4 regions of the Fulvivirga sp. AWR4_260 genome follow, and region 1 is predicted to be linked to each of the others. Evidence: riboswitches for the same ligand, from Rfam matches in the RefSeq annotation. Region 1 holds a riboswitch; each other region holds the start of a gene.
The links. A riboswitch is a leader RNA that binds a small molecule or an ion and turns the genes downstream of it on or off. The one in region 1 is predicted to bind cobalamin.

Region 1 (4,631 bases):
AAGGCGCATCTAAAAAATGGATCAAACTTGTAATATACTTTTTGTTGATAGTAGCTATGCTGGCATTGATCATTTATGTTACTCAGCAGATAAGTAGCAAAAAGGACGATAAGAATACAACATCCCGGCCGGATGTCTCAATAAATTTTATACCAAAATTTGAAAATTATGGATAAGCGTAAACAACAGAAAAAGGATAATCGAAGATTATCAGGTTTGTTTTTTCAGGTGGGTTTATTAGCCGCATTAATGTTAGTGTTTAGTGCGTTTGAGTACCGGTCGAAGCGAGAGGTGCCAGATTACCCTCTCGATATTACTAATGACGATGGAGTGATTGAAGTGTTGATACCCCGAACTAAAATAGCCACCCCCAAGCCACCTCCAGCACCTAAGACAAGAGTGATTAACCCTGTGCCTACAGATGCAGAAATTGAAGTGCAGGTAAAAGATATTTTGCCCACAATAGAGGTTCCTGAGGATGACCCCGTGATTGAAATCGAGACGGCAACTTTACCTGTAGAGGTGCCTGATGATCTTCCTTTTGATATAGTGGAAGAAATGCCATCGCCAAAAGGAGGTTTGGATGCTCTTTATAAATACATTGGAGATAACTTGAAGTACCCTTCTAGCGCTAGAAGGTTGGGTATTGAAGGAACGGTGTTTTTAAGTTTTGTGGTGGATGAAAATGGTAATATGACAGACCTTAAAGTGGTGAAAGGAATAGGAGCAGGCTGTGATGATGAGGTTATGCGTATCTTCGAAAATCCACCCAAGTGGAATGCCGGGAAGCAGCGCGGAGTGCCTGTTAAGGTAAGGCAAATGATACCCATTAAATTTGCGTTGCAAGATAGATAATTCTATCATATTCGTAAGCCGTGAGCACTAGCTCACGGCTTTTTTAGTATTTATTCGCTTTTATAAGGTTGATATTTCTAAGAATTATTTTATAAGTAATGCTTGCTAGGGCTTAACTTTGTGCCTCATTTTTAGTAAGTAATACCATGGAAAATATCACTCTTACAGTAGGCGGTGTGCCTGAGCATTTCAATTTACCTATACATATCGCTAATGAAAAAGGATTATTTCAGCAGGCTGGGATTAACCTAAATTGGGTGGATTATCCGCAAGGTACAGGAGGTATGACTAAGGCTTTGAGAAGTGGAGAGTGCGATATTTGTATTTTACTTACTGAAGGTATAATCACAGATATAATTAAAGGAAACCCTTCTAAGATCATAAGTGGTTATGTGAAATCGCCTTTAACTTGGGGGGTGCATACAGGTGTAAATAGCGATCTCACTGCGCATAATCAGGTTTATGACCAAAAAGTAGCCATTAGCCGTTTAGGTTCAGGATCACACCTTATGCCTACCGTTGATGCCTTGAAAAATGGAGAAAAAATGGTCGCAGAGCAGTTTATTCCTGTAGAGAATATTGATGGAGCGCTTCAATCATTGAACAGCGGAGAAACGGATGTTTTCTACTGGGAAAAATTTATGACCAAGCCTTATGTAAATAAAGGAATGCTAAGAAGAATAGGCGAATTCATTTCTCCTTGGCCCTGTTTTATGATTGCTGCTACTAACGATATTATAGCACAACAGCCCGAATTATTAGATAAATTCCTCAAAATAGTTCATCATGCTTGTGACGATTTCATGCGTAGTGATAGTGCCATTGATCAGGTAAGTGAGAAATATGATATACCACATCAGGATGCTGCAGTTTGGTTTCATTCTACTGAGTGGACTACCAACAGCTGGGTAAGTGATAAGATGTTGATGAGTGTAGTTTATACCTTAAAAGAGGCCGGCATTGTTTCAGGAGATGCTACTGTAGATCCATTAGTGTGGAAAAGGCAATCGTAATAAATATACCATAGTAGTGGGTAAGTAGGCCTATTGAAGTTGCTAATGTTTTGATGAATAGGTTTTTATGTCAAAAATGTTTTCAATAAGGCAAATATCCATCGCTCAAGCTGTGCCGTTGATCTAAAAACTTTCTATATTCGTGCGGATTGTGGTTTTTCGTAAGTATTTACGAAAATTAAAAGGGAATTCAGTGTAATTCTGAAACTGTACCCGCAGCTGTAATTTCGACTTTGCATATGTGAAGTAAATAATTCGTTCGGCATGCCATTGTCATTAAAGATGAGAAGGCGAGCGAATACGAAAGAGTCAGAAGACCTGCCATTTTTCGTGATGAATCCAGGCTTTCGGGTTAAAAGTGCAGGTCATATCATTCCTGAAAATTGAAAATGTTGCCTAGTGCTACATCAAAGGTGATATTGTACCTTTTCCTTCCTGAGTTTCATTTCTATTTTTTTTATACTTAAACCTAAACTGTTTTGAACAGAGAGAAAGCATTTTGCAAGCTAAATACGACATGCTTTGTAATAACCAATAAATAATATGGAAACAAATACTACACATATCTCCATATTAGGTTTAGGCTGGCTTGGCCTACCCTTGGCTCAATATTTACAAAAAAAGGGCTATGGCATAAGGGGTTCTGTACATAGCATTGAGAAGTTGTCTTCTTATAACCACTTTCCCTTTGGAGTTACAAGAATTAGTTTAGAAAAGGATCAGATTAAAGGTGATTGGGAAGCATTCTTGCATGATGCGAATGTTTTGATTATTTGTACTCCTCCACGTATAAGTCAGCAAGGAAAAGAAAATTACCTTAGCCAGATCAGGCAGGTTGTTGCTAATACATCATCACAAACCAAAGTGATTTATACCAGCTCAACCAGTGTTTATGGCAATGGTGAGCAACCTATTACAGAAAATGAGCCGCTAAAGCCAGAGCGAGAATCAGGAGAGGCTGTGGTTGAAGCGGAAAGGGTTTTAAGACAGCATTTCAATGAGAATCTAACTATCCTGCGGTTTGCAGGACTCATTGGTCCGGATCGACATCCAGGAAAGTTTTTGGCAGAAAAAAGAGCTTTACGTAATGGTTTGGCTCCTGTGAACTTGGTTCACCTCGATGATTGTATAGGTATAATCCATTCTGTAATTAAAAAGCAGGTTTACGGAGAGGTTTTTAATGTATGCTGCAGTGAGCATCCTCAGCGTAAAACATATTATGAAAAAGCTGCTACTATTTTAGGGCTTACACCGCCAGTTTTTAAGGAAGAGACTGGAGGCGTGTACAAGATAATAGATAACAGCAAGTCTATACAATTGTTGGGTTATCAGTATAAATATAATAATCCTGAAGAGCTTTTTACTAATCAGCATTCGGGTAAAATAACCATTGTGGGGGCCGGGCCGGGGGCTATGGGCTGCCTTACCTTGAGGGCGTATGAGGCTGTAGAGCATGCCGAGGTTATTTTATATGACAACTTGGTTTCTAAGGAAATTCTAGACATTAACCCTCAGGCCGAGTTCATTTATGTAGGGCGAAAGTTTGCAGATAAGTCTAACCAGCAAGACCGACAGAATAGAATCAATGAATTACTTCACCTGCATTATAAGCAAGGGCGAAATGTAGTAAGGTTGAAATCAGGAGATCCATATGTATATGGGCGTGCAGCAGAAGAGGCAAGATACCTTACAGCACACCACCTTCCTTTTGAGATAGTGCCAGGTTTGTCAGCGGCACTGGCTGCGGCTAACCTTAATAATATTCCGGTAACGGAAAGGGGCAAATCAAATGCGTTTATGATTTGTACAGCTCATACCGCTGATTATTCATATGAACAATTAAATGGTATAGCAGCATTGCTGAAGGCGGGAAATTCCTTAGCGGTGTATATGGCTATGAAAAGTTTGGATAAACTTATTCCTAAGTTAATAGAGGTGTGTGAGGATGATACTATTCCGATCACAGCTGTAGCTAATGTTTCCAGAGAGAATGAGCAGGTGCTTACGAGTACATTAAAAGACATTCAAGAAGATGTAGAAAAGGCTGACTTGGCGATGCCTGTAGTGTTTTTAATAGGTGTAAAACCCATTAGATAATGAAAGAAGGAATATTACTTTGCGGACATGGAACCAGAAGAAAAGCTGGAACGGAAGCTTTTAAAGAACTGGTGGGGCTTTTAAAAGAGCGTTATCATGATTATGAAGTAGATTATGGTTTTTTAGAGTTTAATCATCCGCTCTATGAAGCAGCTGTAGAAAGGCTTTATGAGAAGGGGGTAAGGGTAATTTATGCGTTGCCGGTAATATTATTTGCTGGTTCGCATGCCAAAAATGATATCCCTTACGAGTTAAATACTATACAAAGTTATTACCCTGATTTGACCATTAAAATGGGAAGGCACTTGGGCGTAAGTTCGTATTTGCTCGATTTGTCCAAAAAAATACTTTCCGAAAAAGAAGCAGAGCTCAGTCTTGTAGATAGAAAGGAGACGTGCCTAATGGTAGTGGGGAGAGGTACAACTGACCCTGACTCCAACTCTGATGTGCATAAATTATGCAGCATGCTTTGGGAAGGAATGGGGTACGGGTTTGCCACTGTCAGCTATAGCGGCACTGCATATCCAACTGTGGCAGAATCCTTAGCGATGGTAGATAAGCTAGGCTTTAAAAGAACCATTGTAATACCTTTCTTTTTCTTCACAGGTATTTTATTAGAACGAATTTACCAGTCAGTAGATGATTTTAATGCTAGTTCAAACCTTG
Region 2 (4,631 bases), on a different contig from region 1:
CGTTACACTCTCGTTATGCACCTCTATGGCGAGTATGTTTTGCCCATTATTTAACATGGATGGGTTAATTTCAAAAGCATCAGGCACCAGACCTTGATACAATGCGGCTTCATGCAGGCCATCAGAAAATTGATCAAAACGAGGCGGATAGCCAGAAACAAGGTTACGAGCTATTTCCACTCCATTAAGATAAGCTACGAAGCTGTCATCATAATCAAGGCTTAAAGTCATGGCTGACACCGCTTGATTATCCACCACATTAAAGGTTTTGCGCAAATACAAGGTTCTGGTACCGGCAGGAACAATGGTATTATCATCATTATCACCATACCCAAAACCCGAGCTGCCTTGCGCCCAGTTACCATCATAATATCCTAGCTGCGTCCAATTATAATCTGGCTGCGTAGTGGGCACCTGATACTTCCATTGCTCTGCAGGGGTAATAATAGACTCCCAATGGTACACTTGCGAAAACCCCAGAAAGGGCATACACAACCACAGGATAAAGGTTAATTTCAATTTGGTCATCGGTTTAGGTTGTTTTTTGGTTAAACCGACAAAGCTATCTGTTTTACCAAGCCTAATTCAAACCAACTAAATACTACCAAGTAGTATATTATTGCTTATTTAAACGAATTTGATCTTATTTAAATGCAGTACCATTGCTAGCAATGACATGTAGCGTACTATCTTACTGAAAGTAAATGATATAGTAATTGTGAAAGTGCGCTTAAAAAAAGCATACTGATGTGAGTAATTATTGTGAGAGCAATAAAACTACGCCCTATTCAACTTAAAAATTATCATAATAGGTATTATCCTTCGTGATCTTCCCGTTTTTAAAAGTAAAAACCACACACATGGGCAGCCTAAAAGCAGTACTATCTGGCGCTGTTCCTTTAGACACAAACTCTACTATTACCACATTTTCACCTGAAGGGTATATGTTCAAAACTTCATCTTGAACATCAGGTATATATGCTTCTAAATCGGAATATTTCTGCACTATCCCCTCATGACTTTGCCTAATGGGCTCACCGCCAAACGCAGGATCAAGAAATTGTGCATTGGCTTCATACATCTGAGAAAGCTTTTCCCAGTTATGATGATTAAAATATTTGAAATACTCTAATACTAACTTTTCATTTTGCAATGAGCCAGACACCATGTTAGCAGACTCATTATTCGGAGAATTGCAACTTAGCAATACCAGCATGAAAAGCAGTTGAAATTTCATAACATTGAGGTTTAGTAATTGTCAATATATAACTAATTACACTCTGTTACAATGATAACTCCTGATCAGTAAAATTAATTTTCCGCTAATAAATTAAAGCACAAAATAGCCCAGAGCCCTAGCGTTAATATGCTACTAAATGCCCCTCAAGCGTTTGCTTTAACTGCATCAATTCTTTTACCCTATCACTAATACTACCTTCAGATAAACGAATAAGAGACTCAGTGTTATTAAAACCTCCCAACATTTCACCTAAAGCACAATTAGCACTTAGCATAAGTTTTTCATCTCCTCTTTTTTCTACTATTTCCTCAATATTTTTGAGCAAACGCTCATTTACAATCACACTATTTGAATCAACATTTATGACTCCTAATGATAGGGTAAGGCATGCTGGCGCCATCTGAAGCACAGGCATAAGCTGCTCTGATGCATTAATAAGGTCTAGGTGCAATGCTGAAACTGGCAAATTTGTAGCCACTTGCACATTTTCCTCTAGGCCATGAAAATAGGTCGCCACCATGGTTTTCAAATGAGGGAATTGCCTTTTAATTTTTGAATAAGTAGCCGTAAAGGCTCTTTTGGTTTCATCATTAATAGCAGAAGCTAAACAAGGCTCATCAAATTGAACCCACTCTACATCCAATGCTTCTAACTTTTTCAGCACTTCGCAATAAACGGGAATTAGATGATCTAACAAATCTAAAACATTAAAGGCCTGTCCTATTTGCTTACCTAACAGCAAAAATGATACTGGCCCTAATAATACAGGCTTAGTTTTTACTCCCAAGCGCTTAGCCTCACAATAATCGTTAATCACTTTGGTACCAAACAGCCTAAACTGCTGCCCCTTAGTAAACTCGGGGACTACATAGCTATAATTAGAATCAAACCACTGCCGCTTATCCATGCCATTAACAGCAATATTTTCACTTTCATAGCCTTCCGCCATAGCAAAATAAAGGTCAAGCTCAGTTTTTCCATCTTTTAAGATCACATCATGGTATCTTTCAGGAATAGCGTCTACAGTAAAAGCCATATCCAGTACCCGATCATAAAAAGAAAAATCATTAGAAGGAATTAAATCAACCCCCATCTGCTGCAATTCTTGCCAGTTCTTTTGTTTTATAACATTACCCTGAACTATCAGCTCAGATATGGTTAATTGAGCGTTGAGATATTTTTCATAAGCCTCCTTTAAGCTCGCATGGTCTTGCGAGTGTGAATATCCTAAAATGTGAGTTTGCATTTCTTTTAACTTTAAGTGGTTGAACATTAGTTAAAAGTCCATTGCAAAATTTCGTCTTTGCCTTTATAAGAATAAATATATTGTGAGGATGAGTAAAAGAAACCACAAGACGTACCAATCCTATGACTATTTATTGTAAGCATCATTCCTGACCTATAACTTTATTACGCGAAAGCAATGTCATTGAGGATAAAGGCAGGTCTCCTGACTTATAACAGCCATTACTCACCTTCCCATTAATGATAACAGTGGTATACAAGCAATGCTTCTGTGTTAAATACAGTTGCGCGACAGTTCCGGATTTTCACCAGATTCCCTTTTAATTCACTTCAGTGCAACCCTATCCGATTGATGAAATTAAGTAAAGAACTTTACTATAAGTAAATATATTCAATTTATACTAAAAAATGGGTTTAGCTTAAATAAAAACAACTTTTCAAGTACTAATAATGAGCTTATTGATTGACCACCAACAGCTTTGCCGTTACTTTACTTCCCAATGGCTGACTCTCCACCTCTCCATAACTCACACGCATAGTACCATCATATTCTTCTACTGTATCAATGGTAATAACTGTACCTAGGTTGATACTTTTATTGTTTAAATACTTCAAAAATTCTTCTGAGGAATTAGTTACCGCAGTAACTTTAATTTTCTCTCCTGCAGTGCACTCACTTAACTTCTTATACTTTAACACCTTCACTTTGCCGTGCTCATCAGGAATAGGGCTACCATGTGGGTCAATAGTGGGGTAGTTAAGCATCTGATCCATTTTAGAGAAAAATGCTGCTGACTTAATATGCTCTATTTGCTCAGCTATCTCATGAACCTCTTCCCAGCCAAAGCCCATTTTTTCAACCAAAAACATTTCAGTAAGCCTATGTTTACGAATAACCTTAGCAGCCTCTACCCTACCTTTTTCTGTAAGATTTAGCGGTTTATAACTTTCATAGTTCACCAAATCTTTCTGAGCCAACTTTTTTATCATGTTGGTTACGGTGGGCATTTTAATGCCTAAATGCTTACTCAGCACATTTACATTTATTTCAGATTGCTGATCCTCTATAGTAAAAAGCGCCTTTAAATAGTTTTCTTCAGTATATGAATACATAAATATTACTTGCTACAGCACAAATTTAATTTTTTTGATCAGAATATAATTGTTAGCTTTATCTAACTTTTATATTTTACATTAAAATCAATTAAAATAAAGTGGTCAAATTATATACTTTACTATTACTATCAATACTTGCCATTACAGGCCATGCACAGCAAGTGGTCTCGGGCAAAGTATTAAACCAAAACCAAGAGGTACCCTATGCTAATGTATATATTAAAGGAACTCATATTGGCACTAGCACTGATGCTGAAGGGAACTATAGCCTTAAAATACCCCAAAAAGGCAGTTATAAGATAAGCGCATCGGCCATAGGCTATAAAACAGCTACTCAATCAATAGACATTTCTGCATCGCACACTCATGTAAATTTCAACCTCTCGGAAGCCGAAGACATGCTTGATGAAGTAGTGGTTTCAGGCACTTTAAACGAGGTTTCTAAATTAGAAAGCCCCGTACCGGTAGAAGTTTTCAGTAAAGACTTTTTTAAAGCAAACCCTAGCCCTTCGTTATTTGAAGCCATTCAAAACATTAATGGTGTAAGACCTCAAATCAACTGCAATGTATGCAACACAGGAGACATCCACATCAACGGATTAGAAGGGCCATATACCATGATTTTAATCGATGGCATGCCCATAGTGAGTGGACTTGCTACAGTTTATGGCCTTAGCGGTATACCTCAGTCACTCATTGAAAGGGTTGAGGTAGTAAAAGGACCGGCCTCTACGCTGTATGGCTCAGAAGCTGTTGGCGGGTTAATAAATGTGATTACAAAAAATGTAGATAACGCTTCTCATTTTAGCACTGATATTTACACCACCTCTTGGCAAGAAGTAAATGCTGACATTGCTACAAAAATTAAAGTTGCTCCTAAGTTAAATACACTAGTAGGAATAAATTACTTCAATTACTCCAATCCAGTTGATCATAATAATGACAACTTCACAGATGTTACGCTCGAGAATAGAATTTCGGTTTTTAACAAGTGGCAAATAAAACGAGCCAGCAATAAGGAATTTCAAGT
Region 3 (4,631 bases), on a different contig from region 1:
GTTGATGGCTTTGCAGATGTACATATTCATGAGTTGAGTGATGGGGAAAAGCAGCGTGTAATGATTGCTAAGGCTTTGGCTCAGGATACTCCTCTATTAATTTTAGATGAGCCCACGGCACACCTAGATGTAAGCAATAGAGTGGCATTGCTTTCACTTTTAAGAAAACTTGCTATTGAAACTAATAAGGCCATTTTATTATCTACTCATGAGTTGGAAGTTGCTATACAACTAGCGGATATGGTTTGGCTAATAGGACAAGATGGGCAACTCTTTACGGGTACACCGGAAGACCTTATTATAGAAAATAAATTTAGTTCTGCTTTTAAAGACGATTATGTGAAGTTCGATAGACAAACAGGTGCTTTCAAAATTAACCATAATTACCAGCAGAAAATTGCGGTGAAAGGTGAAGGCTTCTTGTATAAATGGACTTGCCATGCCATGGAGAAAGAGGGATATGAAATAGTGAGTAATGCAGATTTAGAAGTAGTGATTAGTGATGAAGAGGAAGGTAGATGGATGATAAAAGCAAACCATAAAATAAATCATATAAACAGTATTGAAGCTTTAAAAAAAGCCTTAAAATATGGGGAAAGACCTAAGTAAAGTATCTCATTGCATGTTGTTTTGTAATGGAGGTTCATGTAAGCGCAAGGGAGCGGAGCATATTACGGACGAAATTCGTGCTTATATGAAATCAGAAGGACTGTATTCTTCTGTGCATACCGTTAAAACCATGTGCAATGGTAGGTGTGAAGATGCACCTACCATGATAGTAATGCCAGAAAATACATGGTATAAAAATTTGACGGTAGCTAAGGCCATTGAGATCGTAGGTAAACATATCAAACAAGGGAAGCCAGTTAAGAAATATACTTTGTATGAAGAAGGGATGGATTATGTTGCCTCTGATAATCCTTTAAAGCCTACAGCTCCTGATGAGTTTAGTGAAGTTTTTGACGAAGAATTTGGAGAAGTAATAATGGCCAAGGCCAACCCTAAGGAGCAAAATCTTTACCCTTTATTGAAGGATGTATTTCAGAAATTCCTACTTGATTTAAAAATAAGGATTCCTGAATTAGGGGCAGAATATTTTGAATTTAACATACCTGTTGATTTCAATTATGAAGATAAATGGGTGTCTATATCAAAATATAAGTTTAATGCAGAATTTGCTATTGGTGTGCCTTCTAAAGATGCTCCTAAAGCCTATAAAGATGCACGAATAAGGCACGTTGAGATTTTTAAAACATTAGATGGACGGTGTCATGTGCTGCGCCTGAAGAGTCAGGATGGTACGGTAAAGTTAATAGCGAAAGATAAAACCACTGATCATAAGGTGTGGAATCACTTTGTTAACATATATTTAGAACGACCGCAAATAGAGGCGATTAAATAGGGTGTGATAAAATTAGCAGCCTCTCATAATACATTGATTTGAGCAAATAAAGGTATTGGTATACAATGGTAAATTACTCAATACTAATGCTTATACTTGCATATCTTTAGGTTTTCAGTGGTAGTAATTGCTACTGAAATTAAAAGGGAATCCGGTGTGAGTCCGGAACTATCTCCGTAGCTGTATATCCTGAAACGAGAGTTTGAGAGCTAAGGTCTTTAAAGCCACTGTTCTGTTGAATGGGAAGGTGATTTTAGCTGGGATGAGTCAGAAGACCTGCCTTAAGTGTAGTCCATAGCTTTCGGATGAAAAGGCTAATGGGGGAGTACTCCATTGATATATTCTATTTGATGGCGTACGTTATCTCATTTTTTCCTTCCTATTGCTATGCTTTATTATGTGTAATTAATAAATCTATAGTATTGAAAATTAAATATTTACTTTTTGTCGGAGCTGTTTTTTTAGGAAGAAGTTATACTGCTTCCGCTCAGCAAATACCTGCATTAAAAGATACATTACTGCAGGAAATAACTATTTCTTCATCCAGAGTGAATGCTAAGGTTGAAGATTTACCGCAAAAAATAGTAGTCATATCTCAAGAAGATATAAAACAAGCAGACCCAAAAGACCTTACCGATGCCTTAAAGAAAATGGCGGGTGTTGATGTAATAGAGTACCCTGGCTTATCATCAGGCATTGGAATTAGAGGTTATAGACCACAGTTTTCAGGGCTTAACCAAAGGTCTTTGGTGTTGATAGATGGCCGCCCGGCAGGAGCCTCTAACTTGGCTACTATTAACTTAGATAATATTGAAAGAATAGAAGTGATAAAGGGTGCAGCTTCGTCACTTTATGGTTCGCAAGCCATGGGAGGTGTGGTTAACCTTATCACTAAAAAATCTCAAGGCGAAATTAAAAAGACAATTACAGGATCTTACGGCAGCTACAATACCATAGAAGTAGGTTTCAATGCTGGCGGTTCTATTGATGATAAAACAGACTTTGATGTTAACTTGAATTACTTTAACCAAGTTGATAACTATACATACGGTAGCGATAATTTCTTTAGAGAGAGGTATGGTTGGAATGAAGTAGAACGTACCTACTATAACGCTGAGCACGGTGTTGATTCTGTTTTAACAGGTAATGATGCTTTTGCCGATGGAGAAGAGCGTGATTTTACTAAATACAAATATTTCTCTGGAGATATCAGGTTTGGAGTAGATATTAATGACGATTGGAGAGCTGATGTTTCAGGTTCAATGTTTTCGGCTCATGATGTACAGTCTCCTGGTGATTTTGCCTATGGAAATTCAAGCCAGAGCATTAAAAACCCATATCGCTATGGTGCTGATGTGACGGTAACCGGAGCGCTCACCGAAAATCATACCTTAAAAGCTAAGGCGTATTCAAGTTTGGAGTATTATGACTACCGAAGCGTGAGCAATGGAGAATTGGCTGATTTCGTCACCAGTAAATACACCAACAGCTGGAAAGGCTTTCAGTTGCAGGATAATTTCAACTGGGGAAATCACGTGATTGCTTTTGGAGTAGATTATAGCAGAGCTAATTCAGAAAGTCAGAGCTTCTCTGCGACTACAGGTGATGAAACAGCGCCTTATAACCCCAATTATGGTATTTATTCTACTGCATTATTTGGTCAGGGTAATTTTTCTTTCTTAGAAGATCGTTTGCATGCCACCTTAGGAGTGAGACTAGATCATATTACATTTGATGTGAAGGACACTGAATTTTTAGATAGTTATACAAAAGGAAAAGAATCTTATAACGTATTTAATCCTAGTGCAGGCCTGAAATATGATATAGATGATCATTTTAACATTCACGGAAGTGCTGGTAGAGCTTTTGTAACACCAGTGGCTTACTATGTTGCAGGGTACTCTGTAAGTGGAACCGGTGCTGTTAACGTATCTGAAGGTAATCCTGATCTTGATCCAGAATCAGGAATTACTATTGACGGAGGTATTGGTTATAACAATGTAAAAAATGGATTAGCACTGGATGCTACATATTTCACCACTTTTGTAAGGGATAGAATTACTACAAAAAATGTAGAAGTTAATGGGCTGGAGTTTACCAGCGAAGGCGATACCATTGTTTCTAGAACCACTTATGTTAACGCTGACAAAGCAAGGATGAGTGGGATTGAGCTAGCTGCTTCTTGGGATTTGGGCGCTTACGCTAATTATGCTTATTCATTAAAGCTTTTTGCAAATGCTACTAAATACTTTACCACTGAAGATAGGTTTGAGGGTGAAGATAGCTATAAGTCTAATATTCAAAACGTGGCTGATTTATCTTATAATTATGGTATTGATTACTCTGGTGAGACTTTCAACTTGAGGCTCGCAGGTAGGTATGTAGGGCATAGGTTTGATACTGACTGGACAGATTATGCTAAACGCCCTGAAATAGAATATGCTCCTTTTATGGTGGTTGATCTTACTACAGGTTTTAAACTATCTGAGCAGGTAGCTTTAATGTTTATTGTTAAAAACCTGACCGATGAGAACTACTATGAAAAGCGTGGCTACACCTTGGCGGGTAGAAATATGCATATGAAACTCACTCTTAATTTTTAAGATTATAACTAATGGTGCACCAGTTTCCTTTTACAGCTATTGTTGGGCATGATGAGTTCAAACTTGCACTGCAGCTTTGTATAATAGACCCAACTTTGGGCGGAGTTTTAGCCATGGGCGATAAAGGGACAGGTAAAACTACACTTGTGCGGTCTTTAGCGCACCTGATGAAAGATGAAGCACATAGTTTCCCTTTTGTGAATTTACCCATTGGTGTGGCTGAAGATAGGCTGCTAGGAAGTGTAGATATAGAACAATTGATCAATAATAAACGGCAAGTAGTACAAGCAGGGCTTTTGGCTCAGGCTCATCAAGGAATTTTGTATATCGATGAAGTGAATTTGCTCAATGACTACCTGATGGATGTATTGCTAGATGCAGCAGCTACGGGTAGCTATCATTTAGAGAGGGAGGGCATTTCACTGAATCTAGACAGCAGGTTTTGCCTCATTGGTACTATGAACCCTGAAGAAGGTGATCTTAGGCCGCAGCTTAAAGACCGTTTTGGGCTTAGCGTAGATATTACTACTCCTGTTGATATTAAAATAAGGGCCAATATTACGGCTAAACGCTTAGCGTTTGATACCGATGCTGAAGGTTTTATCGATAAATGTGCTGCTGATGAA
Region 4 (4,631 bases), on a different contig from region 1:
AAGTAGCAACGATAATCACTATTCTATATTTCTTAATAGACACGCCTAATGCTCTGGCGTATGATTCTCCTAAAAGAAATGCATTGAGTTGTTTCTGAGCTATTATGCTAAGTAAAATACCTAATAAAACCAATGGAATTAGGATATAGAGTTGGGTCCAAGTGGTACCGGCCAGACTACCAAAGGTCCATATTAAGTAAGCTTGTATTACTTCTGCGTCATTAAAGAATTGTAAGATACTTACTACTGCTCCTGTTACGCTGCCCACCATCATACCAATAATTAGCAATGAAACATTATCTCGCAACCGGAATGATATTACTAATACAATAGCCAATACACTAGAAGAACCAATTACAGCAGCCATTACAGTTGCCCAATTTCCCAGTGCATGCAAACCTCCAAAAATGGCACCTCCACTCATCACAAGTAGTGCTACGCCTAAGCTGGCTCCATTACTAATCCCCAGCACAAATGGACCTGCCAAAGGATTACGAAATAGTGTTTGCATCAATAAACCAGAAATAGCCAAGCCTGCTCCTGCCGTTACTGCCGTAATGGCCTTTGGCATTCGGAACTCATGAATAATAAAGTCCCAACTTTCCTTTTCTATTGGCTTACCTATAATACTTTTTAATATTTCTCTTAGAGGAATACTTACTGTACCATAACGTATATCTAGCATGAATAGTAAAGCCAAAACCCCCAGCAAAATGGTATAAAAAGTGATATATTTAGTTCCCTTCCCCATGCATCAATGAAGTTTCGTATAGAAATAAAGAGAGTATTGAGGGTAAATATCAGGGTGAAAAATTTTCACTAAGTCATGAAGTATAATATCTGGCCTTACAACACCTTGCTCCCAATAATCGTTGACTCCTTCTTTATTAACTCTGGCAGTGTAATTATATATCTCCCCGGTTTTGTAAGGTTTAAACTGTGCATAACGCTCATCAGAATCTAACACCTCTTCTCGAGTATTTACATATCCGGGGTTAATCCAAAATTCACTATTCATTTGATTTTCAAGTACCGCTTCAAAGCTTAAAGCAAGACTTCCTTTGGTACTATCGCCCGCCCAATAATAATCCGCACCTGCATCTTTTAAAAACTTTGCCATATAGCTATCCCCGCCTGGCATGTACCATGTACCCTTATATACAGAGCCCACCATTACTGTTGGTCGCATTTTCAGTTTACTGGCCTCTTTTACTATACTGAGATAGTTATGTTCTACTACATTAAATATGCTATCAGCTTTGGCTTCTTCTCCTAAAAACAACCCTACAAATTTCAACCACTCGGCTCGTGCCAATGGCGAAGCTTCCATCCATTCTAAGTTGAAAGCCACAGGTACACCTGACTTTTTTACCAATGTGAGGTTTTCATGATCGGGCTGGTAACCAGAAGTCATTAGCAAACCGGGCGATAAACTCACTAGCTTCTCTACTCCCAAATTCTGAACTTCGCCTATTTCCGTTACGCCTCCTTCATTTATCCGTTTCCGCAACTCAGGGTTATAAACATAATCAAACTGCCCATGGGCAATAATCTTATCTGTGGCCTCTAATGCCGACAACATGCCTATATGAGTGGCCGATAAAGTAGCAATGTTTTTTATGGGCACTGTAATCGCCCCTGACATAGCATCTTCTCCATTTGACGTTTTCAGAAGATAAGTAGCCATAATTTTTAGGGTATCCTGAGGGGATTTCACTACTACTTTTGTCAGTGCAGCTGATTTATATACCTCAAATAATTTGGCGTATTTTAACTTTTTAGGAATAAAAACTATTGAATCAGAAGCATTTTGCTCCTGTTGCTCAGGTTGTTGGTTTCCACAGCCACAAAGTGACAAAATGCTCACTACCCACAACGCCACCTTCAACAATAAGTGTTTCATAAAATGAGAATCTCTTCTAGATATCAAGTGCATAAAACTTTAGACACTTGGAATTTTCACCTTTCTCCCGAAAGCAAAAATCCAGCTTTACCATGGCAGGTCTTCTGGCTCATCCCGACAAGTAAAAACCTTCCCGCTCATGAGCAGTGGTGTGAGATTTTACCTGCACTGACTGGTTGGATCACCAGCCGGAACTTACAGCTGCGGGGACAGCCCTCGAATTTCACAAGGTTCCCTTTTAATTTCGGCAATAACCGAAAACCACAGATAGCAAATATAGACATATAATGCAAGAAACAATACATGGATTACACCCTGCATTAAGCTATTATAGAAATACACTTAAGACTAAAAATCAATCATTTTCCGATAAAAAAAATAAATTTTATTAAACCAAGCATATTTTACTATATTGCGCGCCCATTTTAACCAAGCATATGAAAAAAACTTTACCAATTCTACTATTTCTACTTTATCATCAACTGTCTCTGGCTCAGGACAATTTCAGCACCTTACTGCCGCAGGATAGAGTACCCTCTGACTTCACAGAAAGCAGTTCTTTTAAATACAAAATGGATGTTGCCTCTATATCATCGTCCGACAAAAGGTATCAAAAGAAAGGCAAAAAGAAGTTTTATTTAAACAGCAACTACAATATAGATGACTTTTTGCGCAGTGGAAAAGTGTTATTTAACGATCCTATTTCCAGCTACCTCAATGAAGTTCTCTATAATGTGTTACAAAATGATAAAGAAACACTAAATAAGCTTAGAGTATACGCTGTAAAATCTCCGGTTCCGAATGCGTTCACCACCAATAATGGTATCATATTCGTAAATATTGGACTCCTTAGTAAGCTCGAAAATGAAGCTCAATTAGCATTTATATTATCTCACGAGGTTACACATTACAAAAAGCAGCATATCATCAATAGCTATATTCAAAATATAGATATAAAAAAAGGAAAAGGTGACTTCAAAGGTTTCTCTCGAGATCAGCAGCAAATAGCTAAAACCAGTTATTCGCACGAACTAGAAATGGAAGCAGATTCTGAAGGTCTGAAGACTTACCTTAATTCAAGCTACAGCAAAGACTCACTTGCAAGAGTTTTTGATATTCTTCAGGTTTCTGACCAGCTTTTGCTGGACCAAGAATTTGAATACGCATTTTTAGAGCATGATAAGTATATTATACCTGCAGAGCTTCAAATTGAAGAATTTCAGATATACACCACTGATGAAAATTATGATGACAAAAATAGCACCCACCCTAATATAGGCAAGAGAAAGGCTAATGTGATTAAACTTGCCAGACATTCAGGTGAGGGCGGTAAAAAATATATAGCATCAGAAGAAAAATTTCAGCGCACCGTATCGCTATCTTCCTTAGAAATGTGTAGACAATACTTGCTTGTTCATGACCATTTGAAAGCATTTTATTTGGCTTACGATCTATTAAAAGGAGGCAACAACAACCAAACTTATTTACAAAAAACAATAGCCAAAGCCATATATGGACTTACTTATTGGGAAAGTGAGAATTTCTCTGGGCATGAATTGATTGTTTCTAAAGAGTTTCAAAAAATCAAATTTCTATTTGAGAAAATGTCATACAGTGAAAGGTTAATCTTGGCTATACAATACCTACAACCACTGTCAGAACAGCTACCAAATGATGAAGAGCTTAACCTTATGCTTGAAGACTGTGTGGCCAGATTAATGGAAGTAGATCAGGACACCAAGGATTACCTCTTTGAAGAAAATGAAAAATCGGATTTACCTTATTACTACCATGCTTTCGAAGGACTAAAAAACAGAGAAGGGCTTCATAACAGGTTCATTAAATACATTAAAAAAGAAGCTCCCGTACTTAGCAAAAAGGAATTAAGAAAAAGAAAGAAACTACAAAAGAAGGCTGCAAAACATAAAAAGGGTGTAAAAGTAGACCATACCATAATTGCTGACCCGATTTATGTAAGAATAGATGAGCGTAAAAAAAGCTCCATGAGGTTTATTGAAAGTGAAGATGCTCTAAAAAACATTCAGCCTAAAGTAAACAAGGCCGCTTCTAGCCTCTCTATGGATGTGGATTTCCTGGATATGCATAACCTGAATTATAATAGCGTAGAGACATTCAGAAACCATGCAATAGTGAATGAATGGTTGGGTGAAAAATTCGCTCAGAATGACACCTCCATGATCAGTCCCATACACAACGAAATGATAGAGGTATCTGAGAGCTATGGCAGTAATCATGTTACATGGATGGGAAACCTTTCGGTATCCGAAACTAAACCAGGTAAAGGATATTACATCTTCTACAGTTTGGTTTATCCTCCATTATTACCGATAGCTATAATCTATGCTTTATCGCCCAATCACGGTACTTTTTATTTTGCCATTACATTTGATGTAAGGAGTGAACAACCTATTTCCAACGATCTTAGGTTGATGAAAAACAAAGACAACAACAGTTTACTCACCTCAAACATCTACTACACACTTTTTAAACTTAAAAATGGCAAACTATGAAACGTTTATACAAAATAATATTATTACTATTAATAACATCGATAGGATACGCTCAGGTACCAGGTTATTTAGGAAAAAGAGCTTTTGTCTACTTTTCACCCAATTTAACTCCTGCTATTTTTAATCAAAACATTAACAATAGCGCTACTTTCAACTTGTCGGATAATGAAGACACTCCTAAATCAAGCATAACTGCA

Region 2: linked by a shared signal. The riboswitch ahead of ACXACQ_RS21040 (hypothetical protein) and the one ahead of cobA (uroporphyrinogen-III C-methyltransferase) in region 1 are both predicted to bind cobalamin.
Region 3: linked by a shared signal. The riboswitch ahead of ACXACQ_RS22335 (TonB-dependent receptor) and the one ahead of cobA (uroporphyrinogen-III C-methyltransferase) in region 1 are both predicted to bind cobalamin.
Region 4: linked by a shared signal. The riboswitch ahead of ACXACQ_RS22355 (ABC transporter substrate-binding protein) and the one ahead of cobA (uroporphyrinogen-III C-methyltransferase) in region 1 are both predicted to bind cobalamin.

What each region holds. Positions count from the first base shown of each region.
Region 1 covers NZ_JBSWSU010000001.1:1,299,253-1,303,883, forward strand. The annotation lists gene ACXACQ_RS05470 (energy transducer TonB) at 169-855, shown strand; gene ACXACQ_RS05475 (substrate-binding domain-containing protein) at 1,002-1,868, shown strand; cobalamin riboswitch at 2,004-2,208, shown strand; gene cobA (uroporphyrinogen-III C-methyltransferase) at 2,412-3,965, shown strand; gene ACXACQ_RS05485 (sirohydrochlorin chelatase) at 3,965-4,631, shown strand, end outside.
Region 2 covers NZ_JBSWSU010000015.1:3,500,148-3,504,778, forward strand. The annotation lists gene ACXACQ_RS21030 (CotH family protein) at 1-528, opposite strand, end outside; gene ACXACQ_RS21035 (nuclear transport factor 2 family protein) at 794-1,237, opposite strand; gene ACXACQ_RS21040 (hypothetical protein) at 1,362-2,486, opposite strand; cobalamin riboswitch at 2,664-2,844, opposite strand; gene ACXACQ_RS21045 (metal-dependent transcriptional regulator) at 2,942-3,598, opposite strand; gene ACXACQ_RS21050 (TonB-dependent receptor) at 3,700-4,631, shown strand, end outside.
Region 3 covers NZ_JBSWSU010000015.1:3,904,755-3,909,385, reverse strand. The annotation lists gene ACXACQ_RS22345 (ABC transporter ATP-binding protein) at 1-609, shown strand, start outside; gene ACXACQ_RS22340 ((2Fe-2S) ferredoxin domain-containing protein) at 590-1,402, shown strand; cobalamin riboswitch at 1,494-1,700, shown strand; gene ACXACQ_RS22335 (TonB-dependent receptor) at 1,825-4,005, shown strand; gene ACXACQ_RS22330 (magnesium chelatase ATPase subunit I) at 4,017-4,631, shown strand, end outside.
Region 4 covers NZ_JBSWSU010000015.1:3,910,059-3,914,689, forward strand. The annotation lists gene ACXACQ_RS22350 (FecCD family ABC transporter permease) at 1-751, opposite strand, end outside; gene ACXACQ_RS22355 (ABC transporter substrate-binding protein) at 755-1,903, opposite strand; cobalamin riboswitch at 1,981-2,184, opposite strand; gene ACXACQ_RS22360 (M48 family metallopeptidase) at 2,341-4,434, shown strand; gene ACXACQ_RS22365 (hypothetical protein) at 4,431-4,631, shown strand, end outside.